One region of the Paenibacillus sp. FSL M8-0228 genome, then DNA from elsewhere that is predicted to be linked to it. Evidence: predicted binding sites of a transcription regulator. Region 1 holds the regulator's gene; the other holds the start of a gene.
The links. Region 1 encodes LexA, which represses DNA repair genes until DNA is damaged. Its sites were predicted from a motif close to CGAACATATGTTCG; they were not measured.
Positions count from the first base shown of each region.

Region 2: addB (helicase-exonuclease AddAB subunit AddB) is a predicted target of LexA. The motif match lies at 2,511-2,524, and genes of this name have one in related genera.

Region 1 covers NZ_JBBOXA010000001.1:3,203,205-3,207,420, reverse strand. Annotated here, with positions in the region: gene MKY98_RS14145 (GNAT family N-acetyltransferase) at 1-453, opposite strand, end outside; gene MKY98_RS14140 (hypothetical protein) at 683-823, opposite strand; gene MKY98_RS14135 (hypothetical protein) at 864-1,028, opposite strand; gene MKY98_RS14130 (hypothetical protein) at 1,264-1,566, opposite strand; gene lexA (transcriptional repressor LexA) at 1,850-2,476, opposite strand; gene MKY98_RS14120 (LysM peptidoglycan-binding domain-containing protein) at 2,664-3,032, shown strand; gene MKY98_RS14115 (DUF896 domain-containing protein) at 3,141-3,347, shown strand; gene MKY98_RS14110 (hypothetical protein) at 3,468-3,977, shown strand; gene MKY98_RS14105 (HAD family hydrolase) at 4,133-4,216, shown strand, end outside.
Region 2 covers NZ_JBBOXA010000001.1:3,830,449-3,834,664, forward strand. Annotated here, with positions in the region: gene addB (helicase-exonuclease AddAB subunit AddB) at 1-2,444, opposite strand, end outside; gene MKY98_RS17075 (class I SAM-dependent rRNA methyltransferase) at 2,681-4,060, opposite strand.

The DNA of each region.
Region 1 (4,216 bases):
GCCGATTACAAAGTTATTTTTAGCATAGAAACGACAAGCTAAAACATTCACATCCTGTGTTTCAAGCATAAGGCCAACAAGATTATTCTGCTTAGCCCACTCGGTTGCTTTACTCAATAAGGCTGCTCCGATTCCCTTGTGTCTCCAGTCTTTAGCAACGGCAATATCCTCAATTAGAGCATAGCCGTTCCAATTAGTACAAAGTTTAATTTTCCCAACACAGTCGTTCTCATCATAATATAAGAAAATAGATTTTCCTTGTTCATTAATATAACTGATATCGACGTCATCATCCTCATACTGTTTAAAATATGGTTCGGGAAAACTTTCTTCTATATATGTCCAATTGTTGTTCTCGTATTTAGGTATAATCCTTCCTGACACTATAAAGCCGTTATTCTCATTTGACTTCTTAAAATCCCCCATATTTGAAAGTGACAATTTAATTATCATGGCTTGTCTCCTCCTGGTTTAATTTCTCTATGCACACTATTCTTAAAGAGAACCACGTTTTCCTGTCTGTTAGATTTATAAAAAGAGTAAAATGGTAGCGACTGTTCAACTATGTGTGATATTTTAGATCCCCTTCGCTTGCTTAAATGATTCATAGCAGTAGTTAGGTGTGCTGTTTAACACAAAAAAGCAGGAAGAATTCCTCCCGCTTTTTGCATGGAAACAATTATTAACGTCTGCGTTGTCTATCGTTTACGCTAAACAAATTAACAGCCAGTGCGTTACCTCTTGCACGTGCAGTGGCTCTTTGATTGGAACGGATGTTCAATCTTCTTCTTCTTAAATCACGTCTGCAATGTCTTCTGCTCATAATATCACCTCCCTTCAAGAAATGAAGGTGCGGTTGAATCTTAGTGGCGTTTATGCTTACGCTTGGAAATTTTGATATTCAAGGCATTGGTTGCTAGTGCATTTCCGCTTCCTGTTTTAGCAGCTGCGGCTTGAAAGACTTTAACGACCAGATATCTGTTTTTCCCGATGCGATGCTTATACGTTTTAACTCTATTTCTGATCATCTGCATATCTCCTTTGCTTAGTTCTGCTATATACATATGTCAATTGTGATAGTAATGTATCAGCATAAATCTATTAGAAGCAAAAAGAAGCTAGTACCTATATCCCTAAAGGTTAACAAAAAAACTCATGCGAACCTGTCTTCGCCTTTTCAACTTTACGTTGCAGGAGATGTTACAGGCAGGTCGGCATGAGTCTAATGTGTAGAATAAAGATAATATGCAGTTTGTATGAAAATTATTTACTATTAAGGGTGTTAAGTTTTTTTTCGTAGTACGCCTCTTGGGCAAGAATATGATTCAGTTGTTCTGAGAGCTGTTTATATTCTTGGCTGGCCTCTGGGTAATTATTTCTTTCGGAAATTACAGCTTCAAGTTGCTTTTCTAAATACCTGAAATGGATGAGTATTTGTATGTACTGAATACGATCGTAGGTTGTTATGTGTGATTTCTCTTCTGCATACAAATGATCCATTGTTGGAACTGCACAGCTTATGACGATAAATATCATAACAAACGCTGAAATTATTATTTTTTTCATTTAATTCCTCCTACAGAGCTATGAGTAATTAATATACCATATTTAGCTAAAAGAAAGAACGATCTATTAGTTTTGCCCATAACAGTATAGCTGTTCAAGATCAGTGGGGGATTATTTGAGATGATGAGGCTGATTTTATAGTAGATACAATAGGAATAGGTTGCTAAAAGGAAAGAATAGTTGTGAGATACATAGTAAGCATAATAACAATACAAAACCGGCTTGCCCTAGGCAGCCGGTTTTGTATTAGGGGATAGAATAACGGGGAAGGAAGAACGAGAAATCAGTGGAAGTCCCGGAAGAGTCCTACAACTTTGCCCAAAATACTGACGTGTGTCAGACGAAGCGGTTCAAAGGCTGGATTTTCAGGTTGAAGCCGGATATGATCTTTTTCTTTGTAGAAGGTTTTAACTGTAGCTTCGTCTTCATCTGTCATAGCTACAACAATATCGCCATTATCAGCGGTCTGCTGCTGACGTACGATTACATAGTCTCCGTTAGCAATCCCAGCCTCAATCATGCTTTCGCCTACAACAGATAACATGAATATTTTATCCTCACCAACAAAGTGTTGGGGAAGAGGAAAGTAATCTTCAATATTTTCTGTCGCCGTAATAGGAAGACCAGCGGTTACTTTGCCGACGACGGGGACACGACTAATGGAGTAATTAATCAAGTTGCTGTTATCCGATTCGTCTTGACCGAGTAACTCAATAGCCCGTGGTTTTGTAGGATCGCGGCGAATGAGTCCTTTTTTCTCTAAACGATCCAAATGACCGTGAACCGTAGAACTGGAGGCCAATCCGACAGCCTCGCCTATTTCGCGTACAGAAGGGGGGTATCCCTTTAGACGCACTTCATTGCGGATAAATTCAAGAATGGCCTGCTGGCGGCTCGAAATCTTAGACATACCGTATCAACCCCATTTAGTAACGTTTGGGAAAATTATAGCATAGAACCTCCGTTCGTACAAACATAAGTTCTAAATAATCCCTAAAAATAATTGCGAACTTTTGTTCTCTTTTCTATTGAACAAAACAAACGTTCGTGTTATATTGTGAAAACATAAGAACAAACGTTTGGAGGACACAACCATGATGAAATATAGCACCTATCAAAGTATTTTTCCAATGAATATAGAAAATTTACAGGAGACCCGAAAAGAGGGTAGGGCGCGTTTTATGCAGATTATTACCCATACTCTTTTACTTAAGCTTCTTATTATAATGATTGTTGCTTGGATTGCAGGAGCAGGTGTACTTACGGTTTTCGCGGCTCCTTCAGCTTCCAAGGAAGAAGTGACTAAACTGACAGTACAACCTGGGGATACGTTGTGGCAGATTGCCGCGAATCATAAACCGGAACGAATGGATACACGGGTATATATAGAAGGAATTGTGCGGATTAACGGTTTAGAGGATCGGGGAGTGCAGGCAGGTCAGGTACTCAAGCTTCCTGACTTATGATCTATAGACTATTAGAGCTTGTCAGGGAGCGTAATGCGGGAGCCTTGACAAGCTCTTTTCTACATGTCAAAGTGTATTATATCTTTGCTTTTATGGAGGGGACACAATTTGGATATAGACAGCTTGGTACAGCGCATTAATGAATTAGCGCGCAAAGCAAAATCCGAGGGATTAACAGAAGAGGAAACCACAGAACGTGCCAACCTTCGGGAAATTTATTTAGGTAACATTCGCCGTAATTTTCGGCAGCAGCTAGAAACGATTGAATTTGTGGACGATGATACATCGAAGGGAAATGACGGGCTGAAGCATTAATGTTGTTAAAGCGCCCAAGCCTGCAATTTGCCTTTTGTTTTAGGTACCTCTCATGGTATCTATATAGATCAGCTTTGAGGCAATTGTTTTAATGTAATATATCTGGGAAGGAATTGAGAGATGGCCCGATCATTTGAAAGAAAAGTACGCAAAAACACAGCGCATTTAAATAAATCGCGCAAAAAGCAAGGTATTCAAACCATTAGCGGCGCAGGTTCTGCAATGGATATTTTCCGTGGACGTAACATTACTGTGCCAATTATGCTGGCTGGTCTTTCTGTATTGTACATGCTTATGAGTTACTTTTTGACTAAGACCGGTATGCGAGGGATGGATTGGCTTGTATTCGGCCTGTACTTGATGCTGGCTGTTATCTTTTTTATCCGTCGTCCTTATCTGAAAGTGGGAAAGGATACTCTCTATATGCTGAAAGGTGGTAGGGAACGTCCAATGACCGCTGGGGACATGAAAGCCATCAAGATTGAAAAGGGTTACGTAACCGTTGAAAGAAAAGGTAAGGGTGGTAATTTTATTTTCACAAAATCATTAGGTCGCTATGACACGGATGCCATTGCAGAGCGACTTGAGAAGTTTGCGCTATCCAATCAGATACAGGTTGACAAGAAATAACTGATTTAGCCTGTAGCTCTGTAACAAAGGCCGTATGATGTTATTTCATATAACATGCTACGGCCGCTTGCTTAATATGGGCACACATAACGATTCAAATGCTTAATCAAGCAAATAGGCGTACATATACTGTGGAAAGAGAGTGGATAATTCAGATGACGATTCAGGCGGTAATGTTTGATCTTGATGATACCCTTTTGTGGGATGAACGTAGTGTAGAAGAGGCATTTGATGCAGCG
Region 2 (4,216 bases), 630 kb from region 1:
ATACGAGATACGCTGGTACGCAGCTTGCTGCCGTACAGACGACGGCTCGTTTCCTTCTGCATTTCGGCATGGTTCTCGTAAAAAAGTGAGGTCAACAGCTGACGCAGCTTGTCCTTCTCACGCCCTTGCTGGCTGGCATACCAGTTATATACCTCCCACCAAGGAGATAAAATGTCACCGCCACGTCGCCATTGTCGTAATTGCGCAATAAGCTGCGGCAAAGCCTCGGACGGATGAGAAGCATACTCCCATTGCGTCGTCCAAGCATCCCCAGGCAAAGGGTATCCAGCCAGTGGGCGTTCGTCCAGACTAGGAAACAATTGCCGCACATGTCGTACTAACTCAGACGGCAACAATGACTTGCCTTCTTCATCAGTCACGGCATAGCTCATCCACAGGCTTCTACCGGCTGAAGTAAGGGCCGTATAAGCGAGAAAACGTTCGTCCAGCAGACGTCTTGTCATATCCGGCGCCAGCTCTACGCCTCGTTCGTTTAATGCCGTACGCTCCTGCTCATTCAGCACACCGTCCTCATGGAACACAGCCGGCATCACACCTTCGTTCATACCTAGCACAAAAGCATGTTGAATACCGGTCACACGTGTACGATCCGTGTTTCCGACTAGAACCTGATCCAGAGCTGGCGGAACAAGTCCCATACGGAATTCAGCCAATCCCGTTTCCAGCACACCCGCAAACAAAGAGGTATCCAGCCTCTCGTCACCCATCATTTCGACGATTTGATCCAGTAGTTCAAGCACTGCATCCCATACCTGACGATGCTCCTTGGCCTGCTCAGGATTTCCTGCTTCCTCTGCCTGATGAATGAAGGCGTCCAGCTTGTGGCCAATTTCTGCATCCTCCAGTAACAGATATACCGCTTCACACTTCTCAAGTGCAGTTCGTGCCTTGCCCACACGTTTCTCAAACGCACGTAAAGGCGTCACGATTACATCCCGACACAGCTCCATCAAATCCAACGTTTCATCCCGCCTACGGTTCCGTTCCTGCTCCTCCAGCTCCAGTGACAAGCTGGGCACAGCCTGCCACGGGCGACCGTCTGTCCAACGGCTACCTTGTATTCCGCAGGCCAGTACATAGTTTTCCAGACGATCCATCTCCTCGCGGCTCACCCGACCATCCAGCGGCAGGAGAAGATCTGTTTTGACCGCACGGAATACATCCTCATATCGCCAGCGTCGCTGCACGATATCCAGTGAAGCCCGAATCAATTCCACTAAGGGATGATGCAATACACTTCTCCGCTGATCCAGAAATACTGGAACCTCATATTGTTTGAATATCGGTTCCACCCATGACTCATAATCTTCAATATGACGCACAAACAGGGCCATCTCCCGATAACGCGCGCCCTCATCTCGGGCTAAACGACGCATTTCGCGTACAGCACCTTCCAACTCAGCGCGGCGATTCGCCGCAGCATACAGTTTTATGCCTTCCGGCTGTTCTTCTGTCCACTGCTCTCGTAGCTGCTGCAGCCGCATCCGTTGTTCCTGATTCCGTAACCCTGTACGATATTCAAAGTTAGCCTCCAAATACGCCAACGCCGGACGCTCCTTAAATCTCGGCGGCGGATCAGGGCGAAGTAATTGTGTCTGCGTCTCTATCATCAGCTCGTCTGCCATTCCTTTGAGCTTTACATACGTAGCCGCCGAAGGATGAAACAAATCCAGCTCATGCGGAAGCTGTCCGCTCTCGTAGCTGCGGTTGCAAGTCAGCGCCACTGTCAACGAAGAGGCATGCAGCATAAGTTGCTCCACCACTTTATATTCATGTGGTGTAAACCTACGGTAGCCATCCATCCAAATGTCTGCTCCACGCACAAGGGAAGACTCTGCAATCTGTTCTGCCAGCATGCGCAGCGTATCTTCACCGTCAATATATTTAAGCGTCAGCTCTCGTTCAAAATCCTCGTAGATTAGACTGATATCTTTGAGCTTGCCGCGCAAAATCGGAGTTGACTCTCCAGCAGCGTTCATTCGCTCCAGTTGCTCGGGTACAGACCGAGTATCATTTCCATACTGCTTCAGCTCCGTGAACAATGTATTCAACCGATCCACAAAGCCGAGCTGGTCTCCCGAATCCTTAAACAAACTCAGTTCATCCTTGCGACGACGAATAATTTTATATAAAAGCATCTTCTTGCCTTCTTCCGTTACAGGCACCAGCGCTGAACCCCCGGTTTCCTGCATAACTAAATAGGCAAGACGGTGAAATCCCATCACTTGGGCGCGCACCGACCCCTGAATACCGTTTCCGGCTTCTGTAAGTAACGCATGCTCAGAAGCAAATGACGATTGCTCCGGTACAAGTAACAGCATAGGCTTACCTAGCGGCTCCTCGCGTAACAAAGACGTCATTTCATTGCGGATTAACGTACTTTTACCACTCCCAGAGCGGCCAATCAACAAACGGACCGACATGATGCGGCCTCCTTTCCAACGAACAACATTCTATTAAACAGTATAGCATATCAGGCAAGAGAGAAAAGAACGTACGTTTGCCATGTTGTAGCAATTCTTTCTCCCTCTAAAAAATAAATCAGTCCCGCAGATTGGCTTGGTGCACGCCTTCTCTACAGGACTGATTTATACCTAAAACGAGTTTATTTTACCTATTTAATCACCAAAAGGGCGATTGACTTTGACTTTGTATGAAACTACAACTGTGTCCGGCTGCGCACCTCAAAGATGGCGAATTTCAAGTAATGGCCTTCCTCCACACCCAAAATTTGAGGATGGTCCTTACCAGCTGCTCTCCAGTCTACCAGACGAAGGATTTTGCCGGCATCTGCCGCTGCTTCCTTAATGGTGTCCAAAAACAACTCCGGCCGCATGTGGAACGAGCAACTCGCTGTCACCAGATAGCCGCCCTCATTAACGAGCTTCATCCCGTGCAGGTTGATATCTTTATATCCACGTGTAGCCCCTTTGACAGCGTTCTTCGTTTTGGCAAAGGCTGGCGGATCAAGAATGACCACGTCAAAGGTGCGTCCGCCACCCGCTGTCAGCGGCTTAGACGTATCTCCTTTGCCCCCGGCTCGTGCATTGCGTTCCTCTACACCTTTCACCTGATTGCGCAAATATTGAAAAGCATCGTCGACGACAAACTCGACGCGTTCCTCAAAACCGTTCAGCTTGACATTGTCCCGCGCACTTTCAATCGCATGCTCAGAAATATCAAGACAAGTTACTTTTTTAGCACCATATTTACAGGCATTGAGCGTAAAGCTTCCCGTATGTGAAAAACATTCCAATACGGTTGCGCCGTCCCAGAATGGGAATTCAACAACCTTACCACTTTTATTCACTGGCTTCATGACCGTTGTGGCAGCGTCCCCTGAGTCTGTAGCAACTTCTTGTAGCGTAATTCCACTACGTGCTCCCCAACCTGTCATCAACGGTGCTATGGCCGCACGATTTTCACGCTGGTCAAAGAAATAACCCGTCTTCTGGCCCTCTACGATATCAACCTTGATGTGCAGGCCATTTTCCGTCACCACTACATGACGCGGGCAATCACCGTACAAAGGACCCTTCGTTTGTTTCAATCCTTCCAGCTCTCGGATGGATACATCACTGCGCTCATATATACCAACAGGACCCAATACTTCAACGAGCGCATCCCTGATTTCTTCCCTGCGCCGATCCATGCCAAGCGTTAACAGCTGCACAACCAACACATCACCAAAACGGTCTACAATCAGTCCAGGCAAAAAATCAGCCTCGCCGTACACCAACCGATAAGCGTCTCCCCCGGTCACAAAACGTTCGCGGTGCTCCAGACATTTGCGAAAGCGTTGGGCAAAAAAGTTTTGATCCATCGCTTCCAGCGGCTCATAGGACATCACACGCACTGTAATTTGTGAAGCCGGATTATAGTAACCTGTCGCCAAATAACGCCCCTGATGGTTAACAATACTGACCAAATCGCCTGCCTCTGGGTCTCCTTCGATCTTGGCTATTTCGTTTTTAAACACCCAAGGGTGTGCGTGCTCCAGCCTTTTTTTACGGCTGCGTTCTAATATTACTGAAGGCAAAATCCTTCACTCCCATTCTTGGATTACTCAAAGTGTTAAAACGTTGTTCGATAGGGGCGCGGCTCTGCGGATCATTTGATCTTACGATCGCTGTTGCACGGGGATTCTTTGGATTTTATAAATGATTTTAATGGTAAGAATCCCCCTAGGTTTATA